DNA from 3 places in the Anaerobacillus sp. QJM3NY_32 genome. Region 2 is predicted to be linked to each of the others. Evidence: riboswitches for the same ligand, from Rfam matches in the RefSeq annotation. Region 2 holds a riboswitch; each other region holds the start of a gene.

Region 1 (5,384 bases), 870 kb from region 2:
GTAGGTGTCCGATTAATCTGGCAGGGAACGATGGGATAAGAAAGGAAGAGTGTCTTGACTTCTAGAACATTACAATTTTATTATACAAACGATCTTCACAGTCATTTCGCAAATTGGTCAAAAGTCTCTTCATATTTGAAAGAGAAGAAGCGAATGCATGAGCTTCAAGGGACACCTTATCTCCTTCTTGATTTAGGAGATCACTCTGATAAGGTGCATCCAATGACAGAAGGAACTGTCGGGAAAGGTAACGTTCAGTTACTAAATGAGCTGGAATATGATTATGCCACTATCGGTAACAATGAGGGTATTACGTTTTCAAAAAAAGAACTAGAAGAGCTTTATTCAGACGCTAAGTTCGGTGTAATTGTCGCCAATCTCTATCACCAAGATGGTACAAGGCCTTCCTGGGCTGTGCCTTATAAGATCCATGAGTTAAATGGCATTAAAGTAGGAATTATTGGTGTTACCATCCCTTATGAACAATTCTACTCACTACTTGGATGGCAGATAGATTCTCCTTTCCATTTCTTACAGTCCCTCATTGATGAAGTACGCAGTCAATCAGATGTTGTCGTATTGATGTCTCATATGGGCTTAGGTAATGATGAACAGCTAGCAAGGGAAATGAATGGGATTGACGTTATTATTGGAGCCCATACCCATCATGTGCTGAAGCATGGCATGCTTGTAGAGGATACGCTTATTACTCAGTCTGGTAAAAACGGGAATTACGTTGGAGAAGTTTCGATTTGTTTTGATATGGAAACAAAGAAAGTGATTGAGAAGGAAGCATATGCGATAACCGTCCGGAATCGTAAAGAAGACGAGGAAGCGAAGGCGATGATTCAACAACTAAGTATCGATGCACATAAGATGCTTGAAGAGGTCGTCTGTCGTCTTGAACAGCCTCTTGAATCTGAATGGTTTCAACGCTCGGTTCTAGCTGATGAGTTAGCTGCCGCTCTTAGAGAGTGGTGTGGAGCGGATATTGGCATGATTAACGCTGGTATGTTGCTTGATGGGTTACCAGAAGGAAATGTATCAAGAGAAGACCTTCATCGCATTTGCCCTCATCCTGTTAATCCTTGCAAAGTGGTGCTAAAAGGAAGCGAGTTACGAGAAATCATTTCTTATTCTATGTCAGATGAAATAGTGAATTTAAGTTTTAAAGGTCTCGGTTTCCGAGGAGAGGTAATGGGGATCATGGCATTCGATGGGCTTGAGGTTACCTCTGTCAAAATGGACGACGGCCTCTATCATGTAACAGATGTTTTTCACAACGGAAATAAGCTTGTTTCTGATGAAGAATATGCCGTTGCCACGGCTGATATGTTCACATTTGGGAAATTCTATCCTCAAATGAAGCATGCTAAAAAGAAATACTTTTTACCTGAAATGCTTCGAGATCTCCTTGCATGGCGTTTAGAAAATAGACATTAAAACTTTCAGTGTTTGATTGTCAAACATGCTCTTTGTCTCATATAGATATAGTGATATTCATTCAGGTCAGGAGGCGGGAATGACGTGATCACTATGTCACCAATCATGATTGACGGTCATCCTTTTACAGCGGTCAGTATGCAGCTTCCGAAAACGAATTTTCTAGCGGTCATGAATGACAATGGGTATATCATGTGCGGCGCACTCGATGTAGCCTTACTTAATGAAAAGTTAAGTGACCGAAAGATTATCGCAGGAAGAGCTGTTGGTGTACGGTCTATTGAACAACTGCTTGATGCACCGCTCGAATCTGTTACGCTTGAAGCAGAAGCGCGAGGCATTACGATTGGAACTAAGGGTAGAGACGCGATGCTTAAGATGATGTGAAGAAAGCCGTAGCAGTTGCTACGGCTTTCTTTTCGATTATGAAACATTTAATAGCTTGAATTTGGCTCTTTCTAGGAAATTGTCCATACTTCTCTTCTCCATGGCATATACATGAAGAAGAGAAGGGAGGGTTCATGTTGTTTCGAACTCGTAGAAAATTCTTTAGAAAGGGGCCGCTTCCCTTTCGATATGTTTTTGTCATCTCCTTTATTATTTTTATCTTTACTACTGTTCAAGGATTATGGATTGTTAATAAAGGAATTGAACCAAGCTTAATCAGTATTGCTGAAACAAAAACACGTCAAGTTGCTGCGCAAGCAATAAATGATGCCATTTCAAAGAAGATCGCAGACGGTATTGACGTTGAGAATTTAATTATCGTTCATGGTAATGATTCCGAAAGAGTACCAAGTTATAGCTTTAACTCGCAAGTTTATAATCGATTGATCTCAGAGGCCACAGAACGAGTTCAAACTTACTTAGATTATGTTGAAGCTGGTGATTTAGATAAGCTGGAAACCTTTAAGAATGATGTAGATATCGATTACGAAGGTACCGAAAATCAACAAGGAATCGTATACTCCATACCTTTAGGGATGGCTACAAATAATGTTCTTCTTTCAAATTTTGGGCCGAGGATTCCAGTACGGTTTGAAATGATTGGAGATGTGGTCTCTAATATTGATACAAAGGTGAAAGAAACGGGAATTAACAACACGTATCTTGAAGTGTATATCAATATTAAAGTTGAGATGAACGTAATTATTCCTTTCTCTACAAAGAATACTGAAGTTTCGAACTCTGTAAAAATTGGAGATTTATTTATTCAGGGAGACGTTCCTTATTATTATAATGGTGATAATGGAAATGGTGGAAATCCATCGATCGTTTTGCCGAAGCCAGATTAAGAAAAGGAGGCCATTAACCAGCTTCAATGTTCAATGTCGATAGCTAAAAAAATGGTTCCCTTCTAATAGAAATATCTCTGGAATAATCTACAATTGCACAAACAACGAAAGTAAGGTATACTTTAAAACTGAACTTAATATTGTTCCTTATCTTATACGATGAGGTAGAGGAGCAGATCCTCATGAGTACGTGTTGGGAGAATGACACCAATGATCAGCATCGAAAGGGAGATCTGCCGAAGCATAAATAACGGTCACATTATTTGTGTTGGGGCGACATTGAAGAAGTGTCGAACTGTCATTATGAGTCTAACTTGTAATGGAGAACTACTGATCGGGGTGGACACTTAACATTGACTCGGTGAAGCGAGCAATGATAGGACCAATCCTATCATTGCTCGCTTTTTTGCGTTCAAACACGACGAGAAGGCTGAGGGATAGGCGTCCATTCCGGTTATGATGACCAATCATTTATTAGGAGGATATTCATGGAGAATTCAGTTCTATCCATTATTCCACCACTCGTAGCTTTGCTAATGGTAGTGGTGACTAGAAAAGTGCTTCCTTCTTTAGGAGTAGGCATTATTCTTGGTGCGCTAATGATCAACAATTGGAGTGTACCAAATTCATTAGAAGAAATTTATACAATCGTAAAAGGGATCTTCATTGATTCCGAGAGCGGTGGTTTAAATACTTGGAACATGTACATTATTTTCTTCCTGCTTTTATTAGGGATGATGACGGCCTTTATTTCGATATCAGGTGGAAGTCGCGCATTTGGCGAGTGGGCCATGAAACGCGTGAAAACAAGAGTAGGCGCACAGATTGTCACAGCGGTATTTGGTATTATTATTTTTATTGATGATTACTTTAATTCGCTCGCAGTTGGGAACGTAAGTAGACCGATTACGGACAGGCACAATGTTTCAAGGGCAAAGCTTGCCTATATCATTGATTCAACTGCAGCACCAATGTGTATTATTTCACCTATTTCAAGCTGGGGCGCTTATATCATCGCGTTAATTGGTGGTGTATTAGCAACGCATAGCATTACAGGTGTTGGCGCGTTAGAAGCTTTTATAAGAATGATTCCAATGAATTTGTATGCTCTCTTTGCACTTGCGATGGTGTTCTTTGTTAGTTATTTTGACATTAATCTTAAGGCAATGAGAGTACATGAAGACCGTGCACAGAAAACAGGAGAAGTGCTTGATCCGAATCAAGGTGCCGTACCTGGTCAAACATCAGGACTACCTGAAAGTGAGAAGGGGAAAGTAGCTGATCTTGCATGGCCTATTATTATGCTAATTGCTGGTACTGTGACGTTTATGGTCATCACAGGAATTCAGGCTGTTAGCGGAACGGATACAGCCGTGACAGCTTTGTCTGTCTTTGAAAATACAGACGTTGCTGCTTCTCTCCTTTATGGTGGAATCATTGGACTTATAACTTCTCTCCTCTTCTTCTTTCCAAAACGAATGGGTGGAGCGGTTCTTGGAAAAGGAATTTGGGAAGGCATTAAATCAATGCTTCCAGCCGTATACATTCTTTTCTTTGCATGGACATTGATTGAAATTATCGGCTCACTAGGGACTGGTAAGTATCTTGCAGGACTTGTTAATGACCACATTGTGATTGGCTTCTTACCAGCTATTTTGTTCCTACTTGCAGGTGTTATGGCGTTTGCAACGGGAACTTCGTGGGGAACATTTGGCATTATGCTTCCGATCGCAGGAGAGATTGCTGCTGCTACGGATCCTACCTACATGCTTCCTGTACTTGCCGCTGTTCTTGCAGGAGCTGTATTTGGAGATCACTGCTCACCAATTTCGGATACAACAATTCTTTCTTCAACAGGCGCGGGTAGTCACCATATCGATCATGTGATGACACAGTTGCCTTATGCATTGCTCGTTGCAGGTATTTCGTTACTAGGATATCTGGTTCTTGGCTTTACTGGTAGTTCCATTCTTGGTCTTGTGGCAACAGCGATTCTATTCGGATTATTAATTTTCATGCTAAAAGGAAAATATGCCAACAGACCAGTTGAAATGGCAAATCATTAATCAAACAGGAGGATATTCCTCCTGTTTTTTTATGTATTTTCACAAAAATAGAGAGATTTATATAGAAAATTGAACGATTCATACGAAAAATGTAAAAAGATTGTTTTGACAAGGACATACGTACTAGATATACTATAAACAAAATAATCTGAATTTACTTAAAAGTCTTAACCTTTTTCTGGAAGGGGGCTTATGGTGAAAAAGGTTAACATTTGTCTAAGGGGGTAATTTATTTGGAAAATCGTGCGCAATGGGGGACAAGGGCTGGTTTTATATTAGCCGCAGTTGGTTCAGCAATAGGTCTAGGGAACATTTGGAGATTTCCGGCCGTAGCCTATGACAACGGTGGTGGAGCATTTTTTATTCCTTATTTATTTGCATTATTAACAGCCGGAATCCCAATTCTTATTCTTGAATTTACATTGGGTCATAAATTCCGTGGATCCGCACCACTTTCGTTCTTTCGAATGAATAAGAAGATGGAATGGCTTGGGTGGTGGGGCGTTATCGTTGCATTCGTCATCTCCACATACTACGCGGTAATTATTGCGTGGGCCATCTCTTATAGCTATTTTGCATT
Region 2 (5,384 bases):
AAAACGGTATGAACGCCGTCTAGATGAGGCTGAGGTTCATGAACTAGGAAAAACTGACTGCCGCCCGTGTTTTTACCAGCATGTGCCATAGACAATGAGCCTGCTACGTGCTTATGAGGGTTACCTTCTGTTTCACAGTCAATTGTATATCCTGGTCCACCCATTCCAGAACCTGTAGGATCTCCACCTTGAGCAACAAAACCAGGGATTACACGGTGAAAATTCACACCGTTGTAGAAACCTTCATTTGCAAGCTTCTCAAAGTTAGCAACAGTGTTAGGTGCTGCTTCTGGATAAAATTCAATTTCAATAACTTCTCCATTTTCAAATGCAATTGTTCCTTTTTTCATAAATAAATCCTCCTGCACTAACAATTTTCTTAAAAGCTCTTTCATTATAGCACAGACTGAAGCTGTTCCATATCATTTATGCTTTTCAACTATTATTTTGATATAATCGCTTGTTTTAATGGCAAATCATGTCGAACTAAATCCTCGTATGACTCTCTCTCAACAACAAGGTTGGCCTCACCATTTTCAACAAAGACAACAGCTGGTCTTGGTAATCTATTGTAGTTATTTGCCATGGAATAACCATATGCCCCCGTTGAAAAAACAGCCATCGTATCACCAGCAATCGCTCGCTGTAACTGGCAATCCCAAATTAACATATCACCTGATTCACAACACTTTCCTGCTACAGAGTATAGGTGGTCTTTTGCTTCATTCATTCGATTTGCTATTGTGGCTTCATATTTTGCCTGATAGAGAGCAGGGCGTAAATTATCCGTCATCCCTCCATCTACAGCGAGGTAACGTCGCAACTCTGGAACATTTTTGTGTGAACCAACCGTATATAACGTCATTCCAGCTTCTCCTACTAGTGAACGACCAGGTTCAATCCAGATCTCAGGCATGTTCATTTGCCCTGTTACCTGATTTCTGATTGTTTCAATCATAGCTTCGATGTAGTTCCCTACTGGTAATGGGTGATCTTCACTCGTATATCGGATTCCAAATCCTCCACCAAGGTTAAGGACTTCAGGCTCAAAACCATAGGCATCATACCATGTTGTAAGATAGCTATAAATCTTTTCAATAGCCATTACAAAACCATTTGTTTCAAAAATTTGTGAGCCTATATGACAATGAAGTCCAAGAAGATGAACAGCACTCATTTTTGTTACATCCAATATCGCGCGTTCTACCTGACCACTCTGTAAATCAAAACCAAATTTAGAATCTTCTTGGCCTGTTAAAATATAATCATGCGTATGTGCTTCAATACCTGGTGTTATACGCAACAGCACATTAGCTTTCACATTTTTTTCTTCTGCAATTTGCTCAAGGAGAGATAATTCGTAAAAATTATCAACAACGAAGCAACCTATTTCTGCATCAAGCGCCATTCTAATTTCAGATTCACTTTTGTTATTTCCATGAAAATGAATACGCTCCACGGGGAAACCTGCCTTCAAAGCAGTATAAAGCTCTCCACCGGATACAACATCCAAACTTAATCCTTCTTCTTCTGCAAGTTGGATCATTGCCATACATGAAAAGGCCTTACTAGCATAAGCTACTTGATAGTTTACATTCTCACGTTCAAAGGCACTTCGAAACGCCCTTGCTTTGTCTCGAATCATAGCCACATCATAAACATATAACGCAGTGCCAAATTTTTTTCCTAATTGGACCGTATCGATCCCTCCAACTGTTAAATGCCCCTCTTCTGAAACTGCAGATGTACCGTATAAATTCACAATCATTTCTCCCCTCTCGCTTATATAAATGCGAGCTCCCTCCACACAATAAGAAAAACAGCCAACTTTATAGATAGGCTGTTTTCTCCGTATCCTCACGAGTTGGATTAGCTCACCACTGAAAGAAATTCATCCTCCAGTGACAGTCTGCAACTTATTCAGCAGCAGCCCAGCAAGAAAAGGATGGGTCCTTTCTCACTTCGGCAAATTGACCTTTCTGATATCGTCTTCGCATTCCATTCTATGCTCAGATATCTTACTCATTCGTTTTGCGCCTCTATCCCCATTACGTTCAATGAGGTCTATTCAATTAAGAAATAAATTATCATACTTTTTAAGATTCGGCAAGTGGTTTGTCCGGCTGCTTCGTTTCATTCTGGGGCTCTGTAATACTTGGACGCAATTTTGTCAAAGGAACAGAAACGCGAATTAGCACTTGAATAAACGCTTTTGCATTAAAAGGAATGAATGGCCATAAATAAGGTGTATTTAATGGCTTTAAGGCGACTAGGAAGAGAATAATAGCTGTCACGCCTATTATATATCCTGGAACTCTGAAGAAAAAGACAAGGAAAAGTAGTAATAATCTAACTAGTTTGTTCGCTATTGATAACTCATAACTTGGCGTTGCGTAAGAACCTATAGCCGCAATAGAAACATACAGAATAACTTCTGGAACAAATAATCCTACATCGATGGCAATTTGACCAATTAATACAGCCGCAATTAAACCCATCGCTGTAGAAAGCGGGGTAGGCGTATGAATGGCGGCCATTCTCAGTGTTTCGATCCCAATTTCTGCAAGAATGATTTGAATAAATATCGGCACATTCGTTTCATCATTTGGCCCAATAAAATCAATCGATTTAGGCAACAACCCAGGTTCATATACCGCCAATAACCACAGGGGAAGTAACAATAGCGCTGCTAGCATTCCTCCAAAGCGGACCCATCTCAAGAATGCACCTGGTAATGGAGCTTCCCTGTATTCTTCTGCATGTTGAACATGGTGGAAAAAGGTTGTTGGCGTAATAATAACACTCGGAGAAGTATCGACGATAATCAAGACATGCCCTTCTAACAAATGGGATGCGGCTACATCTGGCCTTTCCGTATATCGTACAAGTGGAAAAGGATTTCCCGCCTGATGCACTAAAAACTCTTCAACAGTTTTATCAGCCATAGGAATACCATCAATATTAATTTCTTTTAGTTTTTTCTTAATGATTTCAACTAAGTTTGGGTTAGCTACATCCTGAATATAAGTGATACACACATCCGTTTTGGAACGCTCTCCGACTTGAAATATTTCATTACGCAAACGACCATCTCTAATACGCCTTCTAGTAAGTGCAGTATTCTCAATAATATTTTCTGTGAAACCGTCTCTAGAACCTCTGATCACTTTCTCAGTGTCTGGCTCTTGAGGCGTTCTACCTGGATACTTTCGAACATCAATAATGTAAGCAATCTCTTCGCCTTCCATAAATACAGCGATCAGTCCAGAAAGAACTTGATCGACGACCTCATCGAACGTCTCTACTTTTGTTACTTGCTGATGGGGTAAATGATTATGGATAACTTGCTCGAATTTAACGGTCAAGCGATGATGATCATCTAATTCCATCAATTCACGCATGATTTCAACAATGATTGATGTATCACATAAACCAGTACAATAATAGAATTGTATTTCTTTATTCAAAATCTTGAGTTTACGTACACCTACGTCAAAACTTTCCCCAATGCCAATTGATTTTTTCAAGAAGTCTTCATTTTCTTTTAATTTTTTAAATATTTTTTGTTTGTTATTCATTTTTGTTGTCATAGAAACCGCTCCTTTCAAGCAGAATTTGAACGGCTTTCAATGTTATAGGCGACCCAACCTCCGGATCATCAAGCCCAGACATTTTACCTATATCACCGACACCTATAATAATTGGGACATTCAGTTTATCTAAAATAGATACAGTATCCCCATCTATTCTCCCAGCTTCCATATCAGCAAATCCATTCTTATCAACACCGAAATGCGTTAATTCACCATCCCTGTCGATGGAAACATCTACTCTCGTCCATTCAGAGAAGTGTGTTCTCGAGGCAACTGCAATCGCACCAAGTAGTTCAACATCTTCATCCTCAGCCACAGCCTGCATCGCTAGTTCTCCATAACCTTCACCCGGAAAACCACTGTCATCAAACATTACAAAGATTGGATCATGTGGAGCTTCTTTAATTAGGGAAACAATTTCATAACCAGCAAGCGGGGTTGGATTTCCTGCTGATTGGCTAATGCATCTCCCGCCAATATCCGAAGCCACTTTTTCAATTGCTTTTTGCGCGTAAAGATCTCCATCAGTAACGAAAATAACCCGCCGCTTGTTCAATTCATTCACCCCTTTGGCTTGAATATAATGGCTATGATAAATCCGAAAACAATAGCTGATGAAATTCCAGCTGAAGTTAACTGAAATATCCCCATTGCAATGCCTATAAATCCATGTTCCTCTCCTTGCTGCATCGCCCCATGTAGCAAGGAATGCCCAAAGCTCGTAATTGGGACTGTCGCACCTGCTCCTGCGAATTCAATCAGTCGATCGTATATACCAAAACCGTCAAGAATCGCTCCAGTCACCACAAAAGATGACATTACATGAGCAGGCGTTAATCTAAAAATATCGAGCAATAACTGACCAACAACACAAATGGCTCCTCCTACTGCAAAAGCAATGAAGTATTCCACTATTCCTCACCTCCAACTCGCTCAAAAACCACTGCATGAGCGATAGCAGGCATACTTTCTTTCTGTTGCACCATAACGGGGCTATGCAAGCATCCTGTAGCAGTAACTAGAATTTTTGAATACTTCCCTTGTTTTAGAAGCTCAATGAGATGACCATACGTAACAACCGCCGAACAGGCACACCCGCTTCCACCTGCGAATACTTCCTTCTGATCAGGTCGATAGATCATTAACCCACAGTCATTATGATTATTAGTAATGTCAAACCCTTTCTCAAGCAATAAATCACGAACAATCGGAGAACCAACTGCAGATAGATCTCCAGTAACAATTAAGTCATAATCTGAAGGTTTTACATTTAGGTCCTCAAAATGTGTGGCCAATGTATCTGCTGCCGCTGGCGCCATCGCACTCCCCATATCAAACGGATCCTTGATTCCCCAGTCAACTACTCTTCCAATCGTTGCCGCAGAGATTTGAATGTCCGATAACTCCTGACTAACTAACGCAGCTCCAGCACCAGTTACAGTTGATGTCGCAGTACCAGGTTTCTGACCTCCATATTCTGTTGGATAACGGAACTGTCTTTCAGCAGTTGCATTATGGCTACTCACTCCAGCAATAGCCCTCTCAGCAAAACCACCATCAACTAGAGAAGATGCAATCGCTAGGGATTCCATGGATGTCGAGCATGCTCCAAAAACACCTAGAAAAGGAATATGATTAGACCTTGCTGTATAAGTTGCGCTTACGATTTGATTTAATAGATCACCCGCTACAAAAACATCAACTTGATCAGGAGCTAATTCTTTTTTCTTCAAACAACTCATTACTGCATCTTCTAACAATTTTCTTTCAGCAAGCTCCCAATTTGCCTGA
Region 3 (5,384 bases), 460 kb from region 2:
GGTCAATCGCTAATGATTTTACTACTATATCTAACCTTTTTTACGTTCATGATCTTCCAAGGGGTGAAAAATAGTGGGAGAACATTGCGAGAAATTTCATGGTTTGGATGGGCATTTGTCGCTATGGCATTTAGCTATTTTCTATGGGCCCTTTTGGCACAAAACATTGATAAGCCAAGACATATCCTGCCTCTACCTGGGATAATAATGCTAGGATTTCTCTGGATAGGGTTAGGAAGACAGGGTAATAACTCAACGAAAATAATGCTTGGTTTAGCCGTAATGATTAGCATACAATCACTTTTTTCCTATTCAACAATGAAAGAAGCAAACGATCCAGCAGCTGTTTATCAATTGATGGATTATGTAGAGCAAATTAACGAGCCGGTCATTGTGTATACTTGGGAAGAAACTAGGGTAATGTCCTATAACAAGGTGTCATTTGAACACGAACAAATTTATACGTATTCAACCTTTCTATCTGATCTTCAATATTATGATGAGCATCGCGTATTTTTAACAGGACAGGTTCTCGATGGATTTAAGAAACAGAATATATCGATGGATGGTCAGATCAAAAAGGTCAAAGAATTCCAATCCTCCACATTGTATGATCCTGTCTATCATGACATTGTTTTATATGAGTTCTTAAGATAATAGAAAATTGAGGTAATGTGTTACAATGAGAGGGGAACATAGATACGCCTTGAAAAGGAGTAGTGAGGTGAGGCAGCATGGAACAACATCTTAAAAATAAGCTAGCAATCCTTCCTGACCAGCCCGGGTGTTATTTAATGAAAGATCGCCAGGGAACGATTATTTATGTTGGGAAGGCAAAGGTGCTAAAAAATAGAGTCAGATCTTATTTTAGTGGATCACACGATGGAAAAACGCAGCGGCTTGTAAGTGAAATACGTGATTTTGAGTATATCGTAACCTCCACAAATCTTGAAGCTCTTATTCTTGAACTTAATTTAATCAAAAAACATGATCCGAAATATAATGTGATGCTTAAAGATGATAAAAGCTATCCTTATATAAAAATAACGGCAGAAGAACAGCCCCGCTTAATTACGACACGTAAAATAAAAAAAGATAAAGGTAAGTATTTTGGTCCATATCCGAATGCTTATGCAGCTAGTGCAACAAAGAAGCTTTTGGACCGACTATATCCTTTACGTAAATGTCGTAAAATGCCTGATCGCGTCTGTCTTTATTATCATATAGGCCAGTGTTTGGCTCCATGTGTCAACGACGTCTCTAAAGAGCAAAATAAAGAGATGATTGACGGGATTACGCGTTTTCTAAACGGAGGTCACCAGGAAGTTAAAGAAGACATAGAAAGAAAGATGACCACAGCATCTGAGAATATGGATTTCGAGCGAGCAAAAGAGTTTCGTGATTTAATGTTTCATATTGATAAAGTTATGGAAGTGCAAAAGATCCAATCTAACGATGGTATTGATCGGGATATTTTTGGATATAGTTTCGACAAAGGATGGATGTGTGTTCAAGTTTTCTTTGTACGACAAGGGAAGTTAATTGAGAGAGATGTTTCACTTTTCCCTTTCTATAATGATGCTGAAGAAGATTTCTTAACTTATATCGGTCAGTTCTATCTTCAACAAAATCATCCTAAGCCAAAAGAAGTATTGCTTCCTCAGCAGGTTAATGCTCAAATGGTAGAAGAACTGCTACAAATTCCAGTTCACCAGCCAAAAAGAGGCAAGAAAAAAGAGCTTGTCGAGCTTACAATGAAGAATGCGACCATTGCCATTAATGAGAAATTTTCATTAATTGAACGCGACGAGAAAAGAACGATTGATGCTGTTGAAAACTTGGGAGAAAAGCTTAATATAGAAGCTCCGCTCAGAATTGAAGCTTTTGATAACTCGAACATTCAGGGCACGAACCCTGTATCCGCTATGGTTGTTTTTCTTGATGGAAAGCCAAAGAAAAATGAGTATCGCAAGTACAAAATCAAAACAGTGGAAGGACCAAACGATGTAGGTTCTATGAAAGAGGTTGTGAGAAGAAGATATTCAAGAATGCTTAAGGAAAATGGTCCGCTTCCTGACTTAATTATTATTGACGGCGGAATAGCTCAAATACAGGCGTCACAGGATGTGCTCGAGAATGAGCTTGGTCTGGACATACCGGTTTGCTCGCTGACGAAAGATGAGAAACATAAAACGTCTCATCTTCTTATTGGTGATCCTCCTGAAGCTGTTTATCTACCAAGAAATAGTCAGGAATTCTACCTGTTGCAAAGGATTCAAGATGAAGTACACCGATTTGCGATTACGTTTCATCGACAGCTTCGAGGAAAATCGATGCTTAAGTCAAGTCTTGATGATATTCCCGGTATCGGAGAGAAGAGAAAAAAGAAGCTGCTAAATCATTTTGGATCGATCAAAAAGATGAAAGAAGCAAGCGTTGAAGACTTACACAACGCAGGACTACCAATGAATGTTGCAGAGGAAGTAGTCGCTCGATTTGAAAGTCAATCAAATTAATTTGTAAGAACATGTTGCGGCATTCACGTAAGTTCGTTATAATGAGTGAAATTTAATAGTTCCACACTTCGAAAGTTGAAGTGATGGTAGAGGCGCAAAAACCAATAGTAAGCTTACTGAAGAGTGTTAAGACTCAGTGATAGGAGCTGAAAGGGGGATTTGCCGAAGTGGAAAGACGCTTATCCGTCTGAAGCTGGATCTGTATTGAATAAGTGCAGAGCTGTCATCCAATACCTACCCGGGAATTGGATGGAGAACTATCTCACAAAGGGACGTTTTCTTGGATTTGTTATGAAAACAACAGTGAGGTTTTTCTCATTGTTGTTTTTTTATACTTTAATAAACACTTTACAAGTTTAAAGTATAAAAAATGAAGGCTATCGCTATTTCAATCTGGTGAGTGGCCGAGTTTTTTAATATCCATTTCGACTCTTAGTTAGTGAGTGTTTGTAACGTGCGATGATTACGCACTATGAGGGATAACGAGCTGCATGAAAGAAAGGATGGAGAGAGTGGGACTACGCGTATTGAAATTCGGAGGTACGTCTGTTGGAGATGTAGAGAAAATCAAAAATGTTTCCAAAAGGCTTATGGAAGCTGTAAATAATGGAGATGAGGTTGTTGCGGTTGTTTCAGCGATGGGCAAAACAACGGATGAGCTTTTAGGATTATCAAAAGGGATAACAGCTACACCGTCTGCAAGAGAGCTTGATATGCTTCTAACGACTGGAGAACAAGTAACAACAGCGCTTCTTTCGATGGCATTAAATGAAGAAGGGTACGATGCTATTTCATTAACTGGCTGGCAAGCAGGAATTAAAACAGAGTCGCTTCACGGCAATGCCAGAATCCTCGATATTGATGCATCACGTATGAATCAACACCTTGCTGAAGGGAAAATTGTGATAGTAGCAGGATTCCAGGGGCTAACTGATACGTCTGACATCGCGACGCTAGGGCGTGGTGGTTCCGATACAACAGCTGTGGCGATTGCAGCAGCTCTTAAAGCGGATCGTTGTGAGATATATACAGATGTGGATGGCGTGTATACGACAGATCCTCGATATGTGAAAGGTGCAAGAAAGCTTTCTACGATTTCTTATGATGAAATGCTTGAACTTGCTAACCTTGGGGCTGGTGTCTTACATCCTAGAGCGGTTGAGTTTGCAAAAAACTATAACATCTTGCTTGAGGTCCGCTCGAGCTTTACGAATGAACCTGGAACGCTAATTGAGGAGGTCGTATCAATGGAACAAAATTTGGTGGTTAGAGGTCTGGCTTTTGAAAGTAATGTAACAAAAATAACAATTTCAGGTTTGCCGAATGAGATTACAACACTTCCTTCCTTGTTCTCATCTCTTGCGGCAAATGGTATTAATGTAGATGTGATCATTCAAAGTACAGGAGAGAAAAATACAACGAGTATCTCATTCTCAATTGAAACAGCCTCTCTTGAATTAACTCTTGATGTGCTCCGTCGCATTAAAGTGAAACTTCCCTACGAACATATTTATCACGAATCAGAACTTGCTAAGGTATCCATAGTAGGATCAGGTATGATTTCTAACCCTGGTGTTGCGGCACAAATGTTTGAAGTACTTGCTGAACACGGGGTAGAAATGAAGATGGTGAGTACATCAGAAATCAAAGTGTCAACGATCGTTCCAGAAGATAAAATGATTTATGCTATTGAGTCGCTACACGATAAATTTCAACTAGATGAAAGAACCCCTGTTAAACAAATGTAATCAAAAAGGAGACCACATGTGGTCTCCTTTCTATTCAATCTGATCTTTTGGGTCCCATTTTACTGTGAATTGAATTTCATTCTTTTTATCAGTTTCATAGGATTCAGCGATGCAACGAAGCATATTTTGATATTGTTCAGCAAGAAAACCTGCTTCTAGTTGATAACAAGCATTTCGACTAGTATTTCTTCGCTCAGTGATAAGAGCTGACTGAAGATCAAACGTTACTTCATTCTTTTTTTCTTGTGCAATTGATAATTTACCCCATCCAGCACGCTGAAAAAAATCCTCGATCTCTTCTCGAGTGGAGAGCGGGAATTGCCTAGCCATTTCTTTTCCAGTCCAATATAAAACAGCCGGCTGTTCACTACCAAGAAGTTCAGGAATAAGAACTTCTCTATAAAATTCATATCCAAAAGCAGTTGTTTCTATTTCATGACTATAATCAATCGAGTTTGTGCGCTTCTTAAACATAAATTCCTCCCAGCTTTTCTACAAAATAATTATAACGTTTTATCGACAAATCCTCCATAGCACCATAGATAGAATTTATATATATAGAAAGCGTATTCAATTGAGATATACGCAGGTGTTGCAAGGGAATTTTGAAAAATCTAAATGTACACGTTTTCTTGACGGTCCTAAATGATGGGAGTACAATGGGTATGTCACAATATAATCGACAGAAAGCGATGATTTCTGTGCATGCAAAGACTTCTTTATTAGAAAAAAATGCACTGGCAGATGGTAGCTTAACAACTTAAAAGGGGGACACACAAAACATGGCCGCAAGTCGAGACTTTGTAAGCCGAAAATTGCATTCGCTTCTAGGAGTAATTCCGCTCGGACTTTATGTTACTCAGCATCTCACTGTTAACTATTTTGCAACAAGAGGGCCCGAGGCGTTTAATGACGCAGCTCATTTTATGGAGAGCCTTCCTTACAGGTATTTGCTTGAAATTTTCGTCATTTTCTTACCGCTCTTATTCCATGCGATTTACGGTGTTTATATCGCATTTCAATCCAAAAACAACGTAAGTCGATATGGCTATTTACGTAACTGGATGTTTTATTTGCAGCGGATTTCTGGCGTTATCGTATTAATATTTGTAACTTGGCA

The links. Region 2 has a riboswitch for lysine ahead of lysA (diaminopimelate decarboxylase). Riboswitches for the same ligand answer to the same signal wherever they lie in the genome.
Region 1: it holds a riboswitch for lysine, as region 2 does, so the genes downstream of both, AC0VYH_RS17735 (Na+/H+ antiporter NhaC family protein) here and lysA (diaminopimelate decarboxylase) in region 2, are expected to answer to the same signal.
Region 3: it holds a riboswitch for lysine, as region 2 does, so the genes downstream of both, AC0VYH_RS15780 (aspartate kinase) here and lysA (diaminopimelate decarboxylase) in region 2, are expected to answer to the same signal.

What each region holds. Positions count from the first base shown of each region.
Region 1 covers NZ_CM149684.1:3,412,399-3,417,782, reverse strand. Annotated here, with positions in the region: gene AC0VYH_RS17755 (sulfite exporter TauE/SafE family protein) at 1-39, shown strand, start outside; gene AC0VYH_RS17750 (bifunctional metallophosphatase/5'-nucleotidase) at 55-1,443, shown strand; gene AC0VYH_RS17745 (YunC family protein) at 1,537-1,830, shown strand; gene yunB (sporulation protein YunB) at 1,968-2,738, shown strand; lysine riboswitch at 2,896-3,076, shown strand; gene AC0VYH_RS17735 (Na+/H+ antiporter NhaC family protein) at 3,227-4,804, shown strand; gene AC0VYH_RS17730 (sodium-dependent transporter) at 5,038-5,384, shown strand, end outside.
Region 2 covers NZ_CM149684.1:2,541,493-2,546,876, forward strand. Annotated here, with positions in the region: gene AC0VYH_RS13370 (peptidylprolyl isomerase) at 1-350, opposite strand, end outside; gene lysA (diaminopimelate decarboxylase) at 443-1,768, opposite strand; lysine riboswitch at 1,863-2,050, opposite strand; gene AC0VYH_RS13380 (spore germination protein) at 2,097-3,590, opposite strand; gene spoVAEA (stage V sporulation protein SpoVABEA) at 3,571-4,149, opposite strand; gene spoVAE (stage V sporulation protein AE) at 4,155-4,505, opposite strand; gene spoVAD (stage V sporulation protein AD) at 4,505-5,384, opposite strand, start outside.
Region 3 covers NZ_CM149684.1:3,001,106-3,006,489, reverse strand. Annotated here, with positions in the region: gene AC0VYH_RS15790 (hypothetical protein) at 1-657, shown strand, start outside; gene uvrC (excinuclease ABC subunit UvrC) at 735-2,516, shown strand; lysine riboswitch at 2,596-2,784, shown strand; gene AC0VYH_RS15780 (aspartate kinase) at 3,029-4,264, shown strand; gene AC0VYH_RS15775 (YslB family protein) at 4,295-4,738, opposite strand; gene AC0VYH_RS15770 (succinate dehydrogenase cytochrome b558 subunit) at 5,047-5,384, shown strand, end outside.